One region of the Pseudoalteromonas sp. Cn5-37 genome, then DNA from elsewhere that is predicted to be linked to it. Evidence: predicted binding sites of a transcription regulator. Region 1 holds the regulator's gene; each other region holds the start of a gene.
What was found. The regulator LexA, encoded in region 1, represses DNA repair genes until DNA is damaged. The targets are predictions, from matches to a motif close to TACTGTATNNNNATACAGTA.
Positions count from the first base shown of each region.

Region 2: the regulator LexA is predicted to act here: its motif matches at 3,432-3,451, upstream of L1266_RS19555 (LexA family protein).
Region 3: the regulator LexA is predicted to act here: its motif matches at 2,520-2,539, upstream of L1266_RS11155 (YebG family protein).

Region 1 is NZ_JAKGBA010000009.1:61,759-68,251, reverse strand. It holds gene L1266_RS12535 (cytochrome c oxidase assembly protein) at 1-314, opposite strand, end outside; gene ctaD (cytochrome c oxidase subunit I) at 314-1,909, opposite strand; gene coxB (cytochrome c oxidase subunit II) at 1,909-3,051, opposite strand; gene lexA (transcriptional repressor LexA) at 3,489-4,106, opposite strand; gene L1266_RS12515 (PaaI family thioesterase) at 4,268-4,705, shown strand; gene L1266_RS12510 (hypothetical protein) at 4,713-5,093, opposite strand; gene L1266_RS12505 (hypothetical protein) at 5,252-5,977, shown strand; gene L1266_RS12500 (VOC family protein) at 5,952-6,305, opposite strand; gene L1266_RS12495 (endonuclease) at 6,422-6,493, shown strand, end outside.
Region 2 is NZ_JAKGBA010000031.1:16,042-22,534, reverse strand. It holds gene L1266_RS19575 (hypothetical protein) at 1-114, shown strand, start outside; gene L1266_RS19570 (LysR substrate-binding domain-containing protein) at 715-1,596, opposite strand; gene L1266_RS19565 (YeiH family protein) at 1,703-2,767, shown strand; gene L1266_RS19560 (hypothetical protein) at 2,966-3,268, opposite strand; gene L1266_RS19555 (LexA family protein) at 3,462-3,884, shown strand; gene L1266_RS19550 (Y-family DNA polymerase) at 3,887-5,167, shown strand; gene L1266_RS19545 (hypothetical protein) at 5,383-6,369, shown strand.
Region 3 is NZ_JAKGBA010000007.1:92,949-99,441, reverse strand. It holds gene L1266_RS11165 (EAL and HDOD domain-containing protein) at 1-220, opposite strand, end outside; gene putP (sodium/proline symporter PutP) at 591-2,102, shown strand; gene L1266_RS11155 (YebG family protein) at 2,165-2,467, opposite strand; gene L1266_RS11150 (ComEA family DNA-binding protein) at 2,714-3,007, shown strand; gene L1266_RS11145 (DUF6170 family protein) at 3,035-3,337, opposite strand; gene dsbB (disulfide bond formation protein DsbB) at 3,337-3,855, opposite strand; gene L1266_RS11135 (chorismate mutase) at 3,985-5,136, opposite strand; gene L1266_RS11130 (bifunctional diguanylate cyclase/phosphodiesterase) at 5,519-6,493, shown strand, end outside.

The DNA.
Region 1 (6,493 bases):
ATGACTTTGTCTTCATTACTGGTGTTTTTCGCTGAGAATTTAACTTCACGCATGGCACCAGGTTGTACTGCCACACTGTATTGCTCAGACTGCACCTTAAATGGCGCTCCGCTTTGAGCGTGAGTGGTAAAGCTGACATCAACTTGACGCTGTGTATTTATTGATTCACTCGCGCTCGCTTTTTCTAATGATGGCTTACCATTCAACCCTGTAACGTCGCAAAACACGTCGTAAAGCGGCACCATTGCAAAAGCAAAAGCAAACATGAGCAAGCATGTAATCAGCAGTTTTTTTAGCAAAGGTGCATGGTTCATTACTTAATCTCCGGCGGTGTTTCAAAGGTATGATAAGGTGCTGGAGAATCGACTTCCCACTCTAAACCTTCAGCTCCATCCCATACTTTGGCAGGCGCTTTTTCGCCCCCTCTGGCACATTTAAATACCACCAACACAAACAACAGTTGCGATAAGCCAAATGCAAAACCACCAATACTGATAATGGCGTTAAAGTCAGCGAATTGCAGTGCATAGTCAGGAATACGACGCGGCATACCGGCAAGGCCAACAAAGTGCATAGGGAAGAACAACACGTTGACACTGATTAGCGATAACCAAAAATGCCATTTCGCCAGCGTTTCGTTATACATGTTGCCGGTCCATTTCGGTAACCAGTAGTAGGCCCCCGCCATAATTGAGAACACAGCTCCTGTCACAAGCACATAATGGAAGTGTGCCACCACAAAATAGGTATCATGATATTGAAAATCTGCCGGTGTAATCGCAAGCATCAAGCCAGAGAAACCACCTAAGGTGAATAACACAATAAAGGCGATGGCAAACATCATCGGAATTTCGAAGCTAATTGAACCGCGCCACATGGTGGCCACCCAGTTAAACACTTTAACGCCCGTTGGCACCGAAATGAGCATGGTCGCGTACATGAAAAACAACTCGCCTGCCACAGGCATCCCAGTGGTAAACATATGGTGTGCCCAAACGATAAAACTTAGCAGCGCAATCGATGAAGTTGCATACACCATAGACGCGTAGCCAAATAGCTTTTTGCGCGAGAAGGTAGGTACGATAGTCGATATAATGCCAAAGGCTGGTAAAATCATGATGTACACTTCAGGGTGACCGAAGAACCAGAAAATGTGCTGGAACATCACAGGGTCGCCCCCACCGGCTGCATCAAAAAAGCTGGTTGCAAAGTATTTATCGGTCAACACCATAGTGACCGCCCCTGCTAAAACAGGCATAACAGCAATTAACAAAAATGCAGTGATTAACCATGTCCAAACAAATAGCGGTAGCTTCATCCACGTCATACCCGGCGCTCTTAGGTTGACGATGGTCACGATAACGTTAATCGCCCCCATAATTGAGCTGATACCCATGATATGTACAGCAAATACAAACAGTGCGGTGTTGTCGTTACTGTAAGTTGTTGATAGTGGTGCGTAGAAAGTCCAGCCAAACGCAGGACCGCCACCCGGCATGAGTAACGAAGCTAAGAGGATTAAAAATGCGAAAGGCAATATCCAAAAGCTCCAGTTATTCATACGTGGTAAGGCCATATCCGGTGCGCCTATCATCATAGGTACCATCCAGTTTGCAAGCCCAGTGAACGCGGGCATAACGGCACCAAACACCATGATCAAGCCATGTACGGTAGTCATTTGATTAAAAAAGTGCGGATCGACTAACTGTAATCCAGGCTGAAACAGTTCAGCGCGGATCACCATTGCCATTGCTCCGCCAATTAAAAACATGGTGAGTGAAAAAATCAGGTATAAACTCCCGATGTCTTTATGATTGGTGGTGTAAAGCCAACGCTTAAAACCTTTAGCAGGGTGATGATGGTCGTGATGCGCATGCCCAGTTGCTTGCTCGTTAATAACGTTACTCATTAGTTCGCCTCCGCTGCTGCATCAATCGCGGCTTGAATTTGACTCGGTTGGATAACATCGCCGGTGTCATTACCCCACGCATTTCGCTTATAAGTAATAACCGCAGCAAGTTGCTTGATTGAAAGCTGTTTATCAAACGCTTGCATTGCTGTGCCAGGCTTACCGTGTAACACAATATCTATGTGATCTTTTACATCACCTAATACAATCGGGCTGCCTTTAAGTGCTGGAAATACGCCAGGTAGGCCCATACCGGTAGGTTGGTGGCATGCAGCACAACTAGCCATGTAGACTTGCTCACCCAAGGTCATAAGCTCTTCTTTCGGTAATGTTTGATCAAGCAAAGCAGCATCTGCTGCGGCCGCATTGGCTTTTTCTTGCTTAGCATCTGCAAGCCAATTAGCAAACTCATCTTCAGGTAAAGCTTTCACCACTACAGGCATAAAGCCATGATCTTTACCGCATAACTCAGCACATTGGCCACGGTACACGCCTGGCTCGTTAATACGTGTCCACGCTTCATTGATAAACCCAGGATTTGCATCCTTTTTAACCGCAAAATCAGGCACCCACCATGAATGAATTACATCGTCTGAAGTCATTAAAAAGCGAACTTTTTTATTGATAGGAAGTACTAGCGGTTTATCTACTTCAAGCAAATAATGTTCAGTTTTCTCTGCTTGGTTGTCTATTTGATCTTTAGGAGTAGATAGAATCGAGTAATAGGCAATGTCTTCACCCATGTACTCGTAATGCCACTTCCATTGTGAGCCCGTCACTTTAATGGTGATATCGGCTTTAGAGGCATCTTCCATGGCAATTAAGGTTTTTGTGGCAGGCACAGCCATGGCGATTAAGATGACAAATGGAATGGCAGTCCAAAGTATTTCAACTTTTGTACTTTCATGAAATTGGGCAGGCTTGGCCCCTTTGGATTTACGGTGGTGTATTAAAGCCCAAAACATCACCGCAAATACGATGATGCCGATTACACAGCAGATAATAAATATCGTCATGTGTAACTCATAAACATTATTACTTATATCGGTCACCCCTTTACGCATATTGTATTGGCTATTTGCCAATGCAAGCTCAGGAAGTGCAAACAATATAAGCCACAAGGCGTAACGCAGTTTACCCATGTGACGGCTCCTTTAGATGCTATTGCAAGACGCAAAGCGAAAAGGCGATACAACAAGGTGCCCATTCGTTTTTCTTATTGTTCAGAGCGACTACGTATCATTTTGACCCACTTATGATACCGACCCCTTGACTAACACCTCGCACATTTTTGTGTCTTTTTATTAATTAGGTGTTAATACAGTGTATTAACCAATTAGTTAAAAAATGACCAATAAGCAAGTTTTAATGATAATAAATGTTTATTTTGGTGCAGAAATAACAACTATAATCAGCGCGTTATTTAATGTTTAGGAGTAAGAACGAAATGTAAAAAGAGAGGAAAACTGCGCCATATAAGGCTTTAAATGAAGAGTAAGGATTCACAAATCCTAAGTAAGTAGTAAAATTTCAGTGGCGCACCAAATTGAGTCAATTTGATGCACCAAATTGGGAACGTTTACATCCAGTCAGCGTTACGAATAACACCTACCGCTAACCCCTCGATGTTGAACGACTCATGCTCAAGGTCAACCTCAATAGGCGAAAACTCTTCGTTCTCAGCGTGTAAAAGTACTTTGCGACCCGCTTTTTCTAGACGCTTAACTGTTACATCTTCATCGACTCGAGCTACAACTACTTGCCCGTTTTCAGCAACTTGTGTTCTGTGTACTGCAAGCAAATCGCCATCCATAATACCAATGTCTTTCATACTCATACCATTTACACGCAGTAAGAAATCGGCTGCAGGTTTAAATAATGAAGGATCAACTTGGCAGTGACTTTCAACATGCTCTTGCGCCAAAATAGGTTCACCAGCTGCAACACGGCCAATTAAAGGTAAGCCTAGTTGCTCTGGCTCATCTTCTTCAATTAACTGAATACCGCGACTCGCCCCAGGCTTCATTTTGATCATGCCTTTTTTAGCCAGTGCTTTTAGGTGTTCTTCAGCAGCGTTGGCACTTTTAAAACCTAATGTTTGAGCTATTTCAGCACGCGTAGGTGGCATGCCTGTATCTTTAATAAAGACTTTAATTAGTTCTAAAATTTGCGATTGGCGTTTAGTTAATGGGCGCATACAACTGGTTTTCCATACAGTACATTTAACTGTGAGTATATACAGTTATTTGAAAATCGCAAATTTAAATTAACCCCATCATATTGCTACAAAACTAACATTGAACCACACCGAAAGATGCCATAAGGTATTAGCTTTAATTAGCAGGCTAAGGAAACACAATGAGTATTTGGCACCACCCAATCACGTTAGAGCTTTGCAAAGAGCTAGAACAAGGGATCACCGGTCAAGGCACTTTAATGAAAACTATGGGCATTGAGGTGACTGAAATTGGTGATGATTATTTAATGGCAACTATGCCTGCTATTCCTGAGCATCATAACCCTATGGGTATGGTTCATGGCGGAGCAAACGTTGTATTAGCAGAGACAGTGGCAAGCTATGCAGCCAATTTCGTGGTTGATTTCAATAAGTTCTATGCTGTTGGCCAAGAAATTAATGCCAACCACATGAAAGCGTCACGCAAAGGAACGTTAACAGCAACAGCAAGACCGCTGCATTTAGGTAAGCGAACATCTGTTTGGGATATTAAAATTACCAATGCCGCAGGAGAGCTTTGCTGCGTATCAAGAATGACCGCAGCTGTTGTAGAGCGATAAATTCTGGCTATTTTTCGACAGGATAAATAGTAATTTCAATCCCTGCGCCAATTGCAGAGATACGTAACAAGGTATCGGCATGCAGGGGTTGGTTAAAGCATTTAGGCGAATTACCTGATTCAAAGCCTATATCAAATGTACGCTTTGAGCACGATAACCACTGTTTTAATGCATTGCGCGAGCATGACTCAATAAGCTCGCAAAGCTGGTTAATGGCTTTATCTGGAGAGCTGATATCTGCGGTTGCTTCAATACGTGCTAGTTGGCGGTATTCATCTTGGTCATAATGTAAAACCATGGCGTTTTTCTTCAAATCAGCAACAAGCGCACTAATATCGTGCTTTGATTCAAGCTCCAGATCTACATTTAAAAATTGAATTTCCGACATACTCTCGTTTTTACCCTCTATTGATATCGACTGAAACTTTAACTCAGTTTTGTATATATACCAAATCTAGAATACAGTTAATGCGACATTATGCCGCATTGGCAATCTAGCTAAACAACCTAAAATAGCGCCCACATAACAATAATAACGGGGTAATTATGAATAAACGCCTGTTTAAGTATGCTCGTAAAGGGCATAAATGGCTTGGTTATTTACTTGCTTTACAGATCTTTTTTTGGCTTTTAGGTGGGCTTGTGATGAGCTCATTACCACTTGAAAAAGTGCATGGTAAGCATCTGGCTAATCGCAGTTTAAGTAGCCCATTTTTATTGTCGGACTACCCTGCTTCAATTGATAAAATAACAGCGCAATTTGAGCAAATCGAAGGTATTAAATATAGCCATTTTTTAAATACCCCGATTATAGAAGTTACATCCTCTAGCGGTACGTTTACTTTTGATGGCAGAACAGGTGCTAAAATGCCTGCACCGAGTAAAGCGCAAATCATTGAAAATGCGCAAGCTCACCTGCTTATTGACGCAAAAATAACGCAAGCGCAGTTATTAACAAAAGGGCCAAGAGAGGTCGGCCGCAAAGCCAATGTTTGGCAAGTTAGCTTCGATGATTGGTTAACAACAACCTTATATTTAGATAGCCAAACCGGTAACCTTATTACTGTGCGCAGCACCCTGTGGCGGGTTTTCGACTTTTTCTGGATGCTACACATTATGGATTATGATGAGCGTGAGAACTTTAACAATCCACTACTCATCAGCTTCTCGGCCACCAGCGTACTATTTTGTATTACAGGAGTTCTCTTGTTACTACAAAACGTTCGAATTAAACGTAAAAAGCCAGCTACACGTGTTGGTCAATCAAAATAGGATTGCCATCTGGGTCGGTGATAATAAAACTCGCGTCACCGGCCTTTTGTATTTCTAATCCTTGTTGCTGAAATTGTGCAGCTAATTGCTCAAAGGTTGCAAATTCATCCAAAGCTTCAGCATTTTGATCCCACCCTGGGTTAAAGGTCAGCATGGTTTTGTCGAACATACCTTGAAACAAACCAATTAAATGTTCACCGTTTTTCATAATTAGCCAATGCTGTTCTATCTCCCCAGCAAACTCGTTGAAACCTAGCTTTTCATAAAACTGCTTTGAAGCACGAATATCTTTGACATTTAAACTCACTGAGAAGGCACCTAATAACATAGTTGTAATTCCTTTAATTAAAACGGCCTAACAACTATAGCTGAGTTGAAAAACTTTTCATTTTTAGAATAGTCGCTCTAAAATAGCGCTTCCTGTAGTTCACTGATGTGATGGATATGCGTTTATTTCTATACTTAGCCCTGTGTTTTATTTTCACTTTCCCTATATCCGCTAAAGAATTTTCGAGC
Region 2 (6,493 bases), on a different contig from region 1:
GCACTTACATCTGGCGCAATAGTAATTGGTGCAGGTGTTGCGTCTGCGCCTGTTACAATCCCTCTGGCGGTAGCTGGTGGAGTAGTTGCTGGCATTGCTAGTTTGTTTGATTAGTTAAATACGAGTGCTCATATTGAGCACTCTTTTATAGCGTAATAGCACCGTTTATTTTTTTAGGTTCTCATAATGGTATTTTGTGAACTTGCCAGCCCTTATATAATAAGGGCTTGATCTTATTTAGCTAGTTGAAGGTCTCAAAACCTCGTTAAAACGAATTATGAGAAGCACAGGTCTTAATTAGAATATTACCTCTGACTATAACGAAAAAATTGCAACCCTAAACCATACTATTTGGTATTCGGTTTTAGAAAGTAACTTCGTTGATAAAAGATATTGTCATTCTTGAATGAAATTGGAGCTATTTGTATCAAGATAGTAATAATCTCGCTATAGGAATGAGCAAGCTGACTTACTCAATATTTGAAAACGACGCACTTGATCTGACTTTAAATATTCAAATAAACGAAGCTTTAACTCTCAATATTAATTTTGCAGGCACAATGCGATACCGCACCTTGTTAAAACGGCACAAACTAGTAATGTAGCTAAAAGTCAGGGAAAAGATATCATTTTTCTAGAAGATACCTAACCTACGAAAATGGTTTGAGTGAACTAAAAGTAGTGAAGAAACTAAACTTGCGGATGCACTTGAAGCTAAACTTCTGAAAATAAAATTCTTTTTAATGCCTCGGCAGAATGTGAAGAAGATCTACCTCGGCATTGTAACTGATATAGAGGCCTAGATAGCATTTCACCTTTAACTTGACTCAAGCGCTTTAACTTTTTTAGTTGCACTAAATCTTCTGTGACCACATTTGGCAATATGGCTATTCCCATTCCTTGTGCGACTGAGCGAGCTATAGCTTCATTACTCCCTAGTTGCATACTATTGCTAACTTTTATACCTTGTTTTTCTAACATTTTAACTGACATTTCACGTGTTCCAGAGCCTGGCTCACGGAGTAACCAAAACTGTTGGTTAAGCCATTCATTTATATTAGGGCTAGGCTTAAAATGAGGTGGGGTAACGACACTCATCAAATCATCTTGCCAGTGTGTAGGTACTATCTTTTTTTCTGTTGGTGTCCCTTCAACAAGAGCCAAGTCAATTGAGCACTCAAGCAACGCATGTTCAATCTTTTCCGTATTTTCGACCTTCACTTCAACTTTTATATTTGGGTAAGCACTACAGAACCTGGCTAAGTAAGGTGGTAACCAATAACTTGCAATTGTAGTGCTAGTACCAATGACAATTGTGCCACGCTTTAGTCCGGTACGTGACTTTATATCGTCTATTGCCGTCTTTTCAATAGCAAAAATATTACGAGCATGTTCATATAAAGCAACTCCGCCCTCAGTTAATGCGAGTTTTCTCCCTTTTGTGGCACGTTCGATAAGTTTAAGACTTAATTGATGCTCTAGCTCTTTTAACGCTTTAGATACCGCTGGCTGACTAATGAAAAGAGTTTCTGCCGCACCCGAGAAGCTTTGCAATTTCGCTACAGTATAAAAGACTCTCAATGCGTTCAAGTTCATAAGATAACCTTAAGTTATTAAATCATAAAATTAATGTATTGGAGTTATATTTTGGGTCTTTCTAAAATGCAGTCAAGTAAATAAAGCAATTTATTGAAGGACGTTTATGTTGTTCTATACGCGGTGTCTATTTAAATCCCAAACAAAAAAACTCACAGATAGTCGATGGTGGTTGGGCCTAATGTTGGTAATTACATTAGCAAGTATATCAATAGCCCTAAGTAAACTTTCCGTTTTGCAAAATGCACAAGTTAGTTCACTCACTATTGGAATTATCCTCGGCATCATAGTAGGAAACAGTTTGTTTTCCCGTATCGCAACTCATACTGATATTGGAGTAGACTACGCAAAAAGCTTCTTACTTAAAGCTGGCATCATTTTATTTGGCTTTAGAATTACATTCTCACAAATAACAGAAATTGGTTGGTTAGGGCTAGTTATTGATTTAGCCATATTACTAGGTACATTTATCCTAGCAATTCAGTTAGGTAAACGTTTATTTAAACTTGATGAGCAAACAACTATTCTTATTGGTGCTGGGAGCTCTATTTGTGGTGCTGCAGCAATAATGGCAACAGAACCAGTTATTAAAGCACAAGCACATAAAGTATCTATTGCGGTCGCAACAGTCGTTGTATTTGGAACCCTAAGTATGTTTACTTACCCCTTAATGTTTGAATATATAGGGTTGAGTGAATACGAATACGGTATTTTTGTTGGTTCAACCATTCATGAAGTAGCTCAGGTAGTTGCTGCGGGTACCGCTATTAGTGCAAATGCAGCCGACACGGCAGTAATTGAAAAAATGTTAAGGGTAATGATGCTTGCCCCATTTTTGTTTGGTTTATCATATTGGCAAAAACGAAAGGATACAAAGAAAAACTATAACTTAGAAAAATCTTCAGACCTATCAATTCCTTGGTTTGCGGTTTACTTCATTTTAGTAAGTGGATGTAATTCACTAATTAACCTATCTCAGAGTACAACAAACAATATTGTGTGGTTTGATAATATATTACTCACTATCGCCATGGTGGCATTGGGACTACGAACTCACATTGGGGCAATTCGTCAAGCTGGAATAAGACCCCTACTTTTGGGAAGTTGTTTGTTTATATTTTTAACGTTAGGCGGTTTCGGAATTAACACTGGAGTAAAAGCACTTTTATAGTTGGGTTCAACTACAGGCGAATCGTTAAAAGTGCAAAATATGATTAGTCTGATCTTGCTTCCTAGTCGTTAGCGAGTAGACGTGAAATCTCTCTCAAATACAGTAATAAAAATTTACTACATGATTTTTTAAGAGGAGCGCTTGACCGCACCTGCGAAGGCAAAATTTAGCGGTCAAGCGATAAACTATTATGAATGTTTATGGTTGAGAATTCAGCTCAATTGGAGAGAAAAAATCAGAAATAGGAGGTTTAGCTGTTTCATTGGGCCAAAGTATATTCTCTACTTGTTTGCTCTGCTCCCAATGAACAAAGTCAGGAGCTTTGTCTATTTTCGCCTTTTTAATATTGGCACCAGAAGCGCTACTCAAATTATCAGCAACACTTTCAACAAAAGATAACACGTTTGGCTCATCAGTTGCTGCATTATAGTATGCAATCAAAACCCCATTGAAGAAAACAGCTTTATCACCGTCTTCCGCAGAAATTGAACATAAATCCATAGTTACTCCAGCTCATATATTTTTGCCAAAGCTATCATATGCATTAAATCGCGCCTGATTCTGGGAAAAAGGTTTAAATTTAACTAATAATTGATGAAATCACATAGACCGCGAGCCTAAAAGAAACTTCTTGGTTGTAATGTGGAATATTCACATCTAAAATTACTGTTTATTTGTACAGTATTTTGTGATTATGCTTAGCAAACTTACCCCTTCAACCACAGAATTACCTATTGCAGACTTTTCAGTTGCTGCAGGTTTCCCCAATCCATGCGAAGATCACCTATCCGACTCAATCAGTTTAGATGAGCTCCTAATTAAGCGCCCTAGTAGTACATTCCTATTCAGGGTGTCAGGCAACAGCATGTCCCCAGACATTACTGACGGCTCGATAATAGTTGTAGATAGGTCAGTAACAATTAAAACTGGACGAATCGTATTAGCTACATTAGACAACGAATTTGTTGTGAAAGAACTACAATTAAAAAACAACAAAGCCGTTTTTATTAGTAAAAACCCCGACTTCGAGCCAATTGAAATTGATATCGATGAAAACAATGACTGGGATACTCATGTAGTCTGGGGCGTTGTCACTGGTTTAATCAAGATATTCTAATTATGTGGGTTCTTTGCGACATCAATGCTGCTTACGTTTCGTTTTGCCAACTCTTTAACCCCCAATACGACTTTGATAAAACCCCTCTTGGCGTTCTTAGTTCTAACCAGGGCAATGTTGTAGCTCGAAATCAAGCTATCAAAGATTTAGGTATCAAAATGGGAGAGCCAGCATTTAAAGTTAAACAACTGGTGGCTGCGCATGGTGGTCACTTGTGGGGGAGTAATTTCACGCTGTTTGGTGATTTGAGTAACCGTTTTCATACCGAGTTAGAGTACTTCCTATTCGATACAATACGATACTCTGTTGATGAATGCTTTGGGCGCATCGATATAAACTTTACAAAAGATATAAAAGACTACGCACACACCATACAGAGGACACTTAAGAGGAACTTAGGTATTAGTTGTGGCTTGGGTATATCTCAGACAATGACACTAGCGAAACTTGGAAGTCACTGCGCCAAAAAGAAAGAGTGGAAAGAACACACCAATGGTGTGGTTGTATTAGATTCACAATACAAAATTGATTGGGCTCTCAAACATACTCCTGTAGAGGATATTTGGGGGGTTGGAAGTAGAACTACTAAAAAGCTAAATAAATTTGGAATCTATACGGGGTATGACCTTAAAAATGCCGACATTAGTTGGATCAAAAAGACGTTCACAGTTGTTCTTGCCCGTACTGTGGAAGAGTTACGAGGAAAATCTGCGGTTGAATTGAAAGATGTAAACGACTCTCGCGATAGAATTTGCGTATCTCAGAGTATGGGAAAACCGGTGATAGAGCTTACGGAGCTTTCTGAAGCTGTTACAGCACATGCAACAAAGGCTGCGTTTAAACTTCGTCGATTTAAATCTTACACATCGGCAATAACAATATTCATCCACACAGATTCATTTAGACAGGCAGAGCCGCAGTATCATAAGTCACAATCAATTAAACTACCCTACCCCACCGCGGATACATCAACACTGGTGTCTTATGCAAGCTTTGCATTAAAAGCTATTTATAAGAAGGGGTTTAAATACAAAAAAGCTGGCGTTATTTTTGAAGAACTTTCATTACACGATGATATGCAACAACTTGAACTGTTATCTGAGACTTTACCACTGAATATTAGCTCAAAAACGTTGGTCATTGATGAGATAAATAGAAAATTTGGACGTAGTGCAATAAAGCTCGCAAGTGAAGGGTTCTCTCAGTCTTGGCGGCCTAAAGATGATTTAGCACCTTTGAGTTATACAACAAAACTTTCAGATTTACCTATTGCGAAAGCATAAAGATTATTTAGAAGAACCCTACCAAGGTATAAACCCCAGAGTAAATAAAATAACCCAACCCAATTGAAAGAATGGTAATGTTAAAAGCCAACATGAATAGCTTAAAATTATGCGATAAATCGGGCATTTCCATGATGCACCTATAGTGTTTTTTAATGTTATTAAATCATGTATAGCAGACTATCTTAAATAATTCCTTAAATAAAGATACAAATATGCACGAAATACCGGTCCCATTTGGTATCAATTACTCAGGCCATTTAATTGCAGCTCAATCGATTCAAGTGGGCGGAACCTATACTTGTCCATATTGTGGTGAAGCGCTTATGTGTGATTTGTCTTCTATGCAAAATAAGATGCTCATCCACCCAAAAACTAACAACTGCATCAGCCTAAGTGATAGTTATAAGAAAGCCAAAAAACTAATTAAAGATGTCATCTTAGAAAACAAAAAGGCTGAGACAACAATACAGATCCATCAAAATTGCTATCAATGCCTCAAAGAAATACAAAGAGATATAAAATATTGTACATTTGAAGGGGTTCAAACTGATTATTACTACCATGACTCAGTATGTGATGTGATTGGGCAATTTAGCCATAAAGGACAGTCAATCTATTTGGGCATCGAAATTGTATCTGAACAAGAGCAAGACTGGAGACCATATAGCATTTCAAATGGTTCGGCATTAAGAAGCTGGATCAAACTTAATGCCTCTGACGTTCTTAAAGATCCATACAATTGGCGACCTCTAAACTCAAAGCTATCACCAAGGCTTTGCCAATCATGCAGCAATACCAGCAAGAAAGGCTCTAAAATAATTGCTGTTGCAGATAAGTTCTCAATTCCTAGAGAGCTGTACACAACTGCTCGCAAATCCCCAGATAAGCCGTTCATAGCCGACATTGAAACTTGCTATAGATGTTCAGAAGTAATCCCCGTGTTTTGGTGGTTAGGGACGCCATTTTGCGAAGATGAACCACCATTTCCGCGCCCTTATACAATTGAGCTGAGATTTTCTAAGCAATACGGCGGTAAGTACTGGGCAAACACTTGCCCTAACTGTAAATCAATACAAGGTGATAACCATCTCCATGTATTTGAAACAGCGCAATTCAAAGATTTACTATCACCTAAAGTTAAAAGCAGGGAGTCTAATGCTATTAGCATGCTCATGGAGCGTACCAAGCTATTCTATTAGTGCGCTAGCTATGGGCGCAGCACTTCACTAATGAAAGGCATTAGTAGGAAGCGTATAGCCGCGTATTCACACACTAAATAAAGCAGCCCTAAAGCCAGGCTAAAGTTAAAGCATAAAATTATGA
Region 3 (6,493 bases), on a different contig from region 1:
TTTGCAAGGTTTCTAGAGTAAAGTTGATATAAGCAGGTTTGTTATCCGTTAAATCCTCTAAACCAAAATTAAATTGGCTGCCTTCAATAAGTCGTGACGTTGCTTCATCGCCATCAATATCAGGAAAAACATTGTCTACGCCATCTCGAAATAAAAGCTCGTAGCCAATTAGTTTTTTATCCCTGTCTAAAATAGGTTGGCGTGCAGCGTAAAAATACATAGTCCAAACATGTCCACATCTGTTAATTCATTTACTTCTCGCAATATATTGCATTGTGCCTGAAATAGCATTAGCTAAATGTTCATTTGCGAGGAAAAGTTATTATTTTATTAAGAATTAAAGACTAGGATAATTTGCAGATAAATTCTATAACTTGCGATTAAATATAAGAAAAATGTTAGATAAAAGTTGAAAAATTGAGCTTTGTCATTTATCTGCTTGATTGGAGTTAAGGGGGGTAAGCATGATATAGTCGTGGATGATATAGGTTTTTACCCCAATAATGTCTTTAAATTAAATAACTTGCGAGTCATTATTCGGATTAAAAGCCAACATTAAACAACTTTTGGAGGCTAATTTGGAAACAGGAATGATAATTTCGTTAGCATTGTACTTCATCGTCATGTTGGGGATTGGGCTATATGCTTATAAGCAATCTACCGACGATGTATCAGGCTATATGCTAGGTGGTCGTAATTTATCACCAAGTGTTGCTGCGCTTTCAGCTGGCGCATCTGACATGAGTGGTTGGCTGCTAATGGGCCTACCAGGTGCAATGTACTTGTTTGGTTTAAGTAAGGTTTGGATTGCCATTGGTCTAGTACTCGGTGCTTGGGCTAACTACTTCTTAGTCGCGCCTCGCTTGCGTGTTTACACAGAAAAGGCGAATGACTCAATCACCATTCCTGATTACTTCGCAAACCGCTTTGATGATAATAAGAATATTCTGCGTGTTATCTCTGCGATTGTAATCATTGTTTTCTTTACTTTATATACCTCATCAGGTGTTGTTGCAGGTGGTAAGTTGTTCGAAAACTCATTTAATATGAGCTACGAAATGGGTCTATACATCACAACAGGTGTCGTCGTGTTATATACCTTGTTTGGTGGCTTCTTAGCCGTGAGCCTGACTGACTTTGTGCAAGGTTGTATCATGTTTATCTCGCTGCTGGCTGTGCCAATTGCGACGTTTACCATGCTTGATCAGCCAGTTATGGATACACTTGCCAATGCACGCTATGACTTATTATTAAGCTCACCAAAAGAATCAGAAATTCATGCACTTAATATGATGGATTGGTTTGCAGGTGGTTCGACTATAGCGATTATTTCAGCAATGGCATGGGGCCTTGGTTATTTTGGTCAGCCACATATTATTGTGCGTTTTATGTCTGTACGTTCAGTGAAAGATATGCCAACCATGCGTCGTGTGGGTATGTCGTGGATGACGCTATCAGCAATTGGTGCTGTGCTAACTGGTCTATTTGGTGCTGCTTATATGCTTGAAAACCAAATGCCTATTGATGATAAAGAAACTATTTTCTTAGTGTTGTCTGAGCTTATCTTCCATCCTTTAATTGCCGGTTTCTTATTGGCAGCAATTTTAGCGGCAATTATGAGTACTATCTCATCACAGTTGTTAGTGTGTTCAAGCTCTCTAACTGAGGATTTCTACAAAATTTACTTAAACCGTAGTGCATCTCAAAAAGAGCTGGTTTTAGTTGGTCGTATTAGTGTTATCTTAGTTGCCTTATTTGCTATTTACCTAGCTTATGACCGTAATAGCTCTATTTTAGACTTAGTAAGTAATGCATGGGCTGGTTTCGGTGCAGCATTTGGTCCACTGGTGCTACTGAGCCTTTACTGGAAACGCATGAACTTACAAGGGGCTATTAGTGGCATGGTTGTTGGTGCAGCAACAGTGCTGTTTTGGATATACGCGCCAATTACTATTGATGGCCAAGCATTAAGTGCAATCATTTATGAGATTGTCCCTGGCTTTATTTTATCAACAATAGCCATAGTTGTTGTTAGCCTTATGACGGCTGAGCCAAAAAAAGAAATTACAGATTTATTTGATGAAGTTGAATCGTCATTGTAGTTTTTGATTAAACACAAAAAAGGGCAACGGATGTTGCCCTTTTTTATGATCTAAATTTGCGTTTAGCTTGCCGCTTTTTCTTTTATATCAGCAACGTTATCGTCTGACTTTGCTTTTTTAGGTTTAGCTGGCGCGTCTTTTGCACCTTTAAGTACCGCCATAAATTGGTCTTTTTCTTTTGCCATTTCAAGCGCCAGTGACTCAATTTGTTGCTCGCTTAATGGTACATCAACTTTTTCAAGCATAAGTTCTAATGACTCAGCAATGTCGAGCATTTTGTCATACGCATCAGCTTCTTTCTTAGTAGTAAACGTCATGCGCTCGACTCCGTTTCTTTCTACAACATATTTAACAACAACAGCCATGATTTCTCCTGCATTTAAGCCTGGCATTGCAGCGTAAAATCGCTGCTAAGATTACTGTTTTTATATACAGTAATGCTTCGAGCCTTACTTTGCAAGTAACTTGAGAAAATTTTTATTTAGTAAATTTGACAATACTTTGTGTATTAGCTTTATTTAAAATGTTACCCAAAGTTAAACACAAGCGATGGAGTGAGTGTTGGGTAATCGCTAACTATCAGTCCAAACAAGGGCGTCATGGAGGAAATTATGAAATTACTATCAAGTATTTTACTTGCCGCTACTCTTGCATTACTACCTGCTACACAGGTATCAGCCGAAACACCAACCAAAGCAACACAAGTTAAAATGCAAAAGCTGAGTATTAATAAAGCCAGCATTGAGCAGTTAACTCAATTACCGGGTATTGGTGAATCAAAAGCGAAAGCGATTGTCGAGCATCGCACCAAGCAAGGCTCGTTTAAGTCGCTAGAACAATTAAAAGAAGTAAAAGGAATTGGTGATAAGCTATTCGCTAAACTTGAGGGGAAAATTACTCTATAAATAGCAGGTTATCACCTATACAGGGCGTTATTCGCCCTGTTTAATTTCACTGATAGCCTTGTCTAAATACGCTAACGCGAACATGTTTTCGATAGGTGTTGTGATAAGAGGGTAACTTAAACCTGCTAACAACAACCAAGGAATAAGCATCCACCCTTCAAAGTAAGCTAAACCTAAAAATAATGGCGCTAAAAAGGCAAGCTTACATACCGATAAAATGATCTTTTTGCTCGGGCTTAAATGAGCCAAAGCAAGAGCAATAATCTGCTGGCGTTGCCTTACTTTAAAGTTTTTTAAAGTAGGGATTTGGCTAGTAAAAAAATAAATCATTATAGCGACTTTTTGCTCACTAATCGGCTAACTAAAACAGCCACAAATACCACTGAAAATGCTGCAAAAATCACTTCCATCCATGCCGGCATGCTCATTGAAGCAAACTGCCAATCGATATTGCCACAATCACCAGTGGCAGCAAAGAAGCTAGGGATCCATTCATGCAAAGGCATAAAACTTGGGAAGTTAGGTTCAAATGCACAGCTAAATGCAAACGGGTCGGTATTGTTTTGCATTGCAATGTGTTCTTTAGCAATAAAGTAACCCCAAATTGCTGAGATACCCCAAGTGGCAAATGCGACTAAGCGAACAACCATACTTTTTGGGTTAATCGCACCAATCACACCCGCTGCAAGTAAGCCTAAAACAGCGGTGCGCTGATAAATACACATGATGCATGGCTCAAGTCCCATGTTGTATTGAAAAAACAATGCTGTGACTTCAAATGCGAGTGAAATAAACGCTAGTAATAACCAAGGTGTTCTTTTAGTTGCTAATTCTGCTAACCAATTCATGAAAGATCCAATTTCAAATTGTTTTCAAGATTATGCTTAGACAGGGCTATGGGTGCAAGTATCTAAGATGAAATTATACGAAAAAGGAGTCGACAGACTCCTTTTCATTAGTCATATCTAGGCAGGCTATTACACACTAACAGCCTGCAAAGACTCACTTTGGTAACAGCCTAATACACGTGTGTACTGAGTGTGTTCTTTCAGCTCTTCAAGCGCTTGCTTAACATGTAAGTCATCAAGGTTTGCTTCGAGGTCAACATAAAACACTTCTTCCCACGGATTTCCTGGTACGGGGCGAGATTCTAGTTTTACTAGGTTAATTTGGTGATGTTTAAAAATCATTAAAGCATCAGCCAATGAACCTGCTTGTTGTTTAGTCGCCATGATTAAACTGGTTTTGGTCGGAATTTGTTTCGATACTTGTAGCGGCTTACGGGCGACAACAATAAAGCGGCTGTGGTTTTCGCTTTGGTTTGCAAGGCCTGACTTAATTACTTCTAAACCAACATTTTTGCCAGCTTGAGCTGAGCCGATAGCGGCGCTATTTGCTGTTTCAACCGCAGATTGCAATGCGTGGAAGGTTGAATCACAGGTTTCATGTTGAATGTCACCTAGCCCTTGAATGAAACGGCTACATTGAGCAAAAGGTTGTGGATGAGCAAAAATTTTATTGATATGAGATAGCTCAGTACCTGGCATTGCTAATAAACAGTGCTCAACGCTATGGGTTACTTCACCTACAATTGATACTTGTGCGTGTTGTAATAAGTCGAATACTTCATTGATACTTCCTGAGCTGGTGTTTTCAATTGGCAGTAAGCCAAAATCAGCCTGTCCACTTTCAACTTTACCAGTGATCTGTTCAAAGCTAGAGCAACCCATTTCAATCACTTTGCCAGGGCGGCGGCTAAAATATTTATGGCAGGCTAGTTGGCTATATGAGCCTTGCCCACCCAAATACGCAACACGATGGCTTTCGCTCATAGCTTCTGGGTTGAGGTTCTTTTGCAGCATGGCTTGCTGGTTTAAAACTGAGTCTTCAAGAATAGTTTGAAACACATTATTAATGTAGTAAGCGTCAAGACCTAATGACTTACCATAACTGATTAGTTTTTCCAGTAGTGCTTGTTCGCGAGCTTCATCACGAATTGGTTTGTTATTGGCTATTTTATATTCGACTACGCTGTGGCTTATACGGCGTCTTTTAGCCAGTAACACAAGTAAGTCGGAGTCGATTTCATTTATATCGTGTCGTAACGCATTTAATGTATCAATGCTCATGTTGGTTTCCTCATTCCAAAACAGTGCACAAACAAAAAAGCCTCCCAAGAGGGAGGCTTTAGCTATTCGGTGAAATTATCTCGCAAACAGTTAAGCCTCCTCTATCTAAAGAAGCTAAAAAAAGAAAAATAAGTGCGAGAGATATTTTGTTTCATTGGACTAATGTAAAAATACTTCTATGTAAAGTCAACTGCATAAACATGCTATTTTGGACAAAGCGAAAGATTCCTCAGAAATTTCATTAATCTTCATAAAAAATTTATAAATCTAAAAATGAATCTGGTATATTTGTTTTTGCATAATAAATAATAACAATTATTAATAAGGTAGTCCTGTGGTGTATCGACGACCGCCATCCCGGTTTGGGGTGAATTCATTAAGTATGAAATTGTCGCTGTTAATCTCTGCTATTTGTTTAATTGCAGGTATTTGCGCTGCAGCTTTAATGCTTAAATCAGAAGAAAAACAGCTTGTTTTTGAAGAGCACGAACTTTTAAAGCATTCGAGTGAACGCTTGAGTCGTCAATTCAATCGCTTAATTAACACCAAAATAAATATTGCAGAGCAAGCTAACAATGTCGTTAGTAGTCAGCTACTGCATAATGAGTCACATCTACAAAATAACCGCAGCGCAGATATAAAGTTTGCAGTTGATGGCAGTATTCGCAGCACTTCTGAGGATGGTTTATCAGCTTCATTTATTCCACAAGACCAGTACTCTAATTTTTATAAGCAGCTGATTAACGATTCTGAATCGCTATGGAAAATTGTCTCACCAACGCTTATCCAAGACTTTTTTAATTTTTATTTAATCACTAAAGATAACTTTATACGTATTGCTCCACCTAATTGGGCGCTCAATGTACCGGGCGATTTTGACTTTACCAAAGGCGAGACATTTAATTACGCACAAGCTGCAACAAACCCGAGCCGAGAAGCTGTATGGTCAAAGGTGTATTACGATACTATTTGGCATAAGTGGGTCGTAAGCGTGCTTGTGCCAATCTATCTTGATAACGAATTTTTTGGTGTCACTGGTAGTGATATTGCGCTTGAAACCTTATTGGCACAGCTGCCTATTGGCGATCGTGAGCAACATTTATTAGTGTTTGATGCGAAAGGTCAGCTCTTAGCTCATCCTGATTTAGATAAAACAACGCTTGAGCAATATGGCCGTGAAGGTAAAAAGTTGCTGACTGAAGATTTTGTTAATCCTGATCTACAAAAATTAGTGTCTGAAACCATTCGCTTAAAATTACCAGAGTCTGCAAATTCATTTGTACAAGATGGTGAAACCCATATTATCAATATCCGCAAAGTCGAGAACCTTAATTGGTATATTGGTATTTATAAAAAG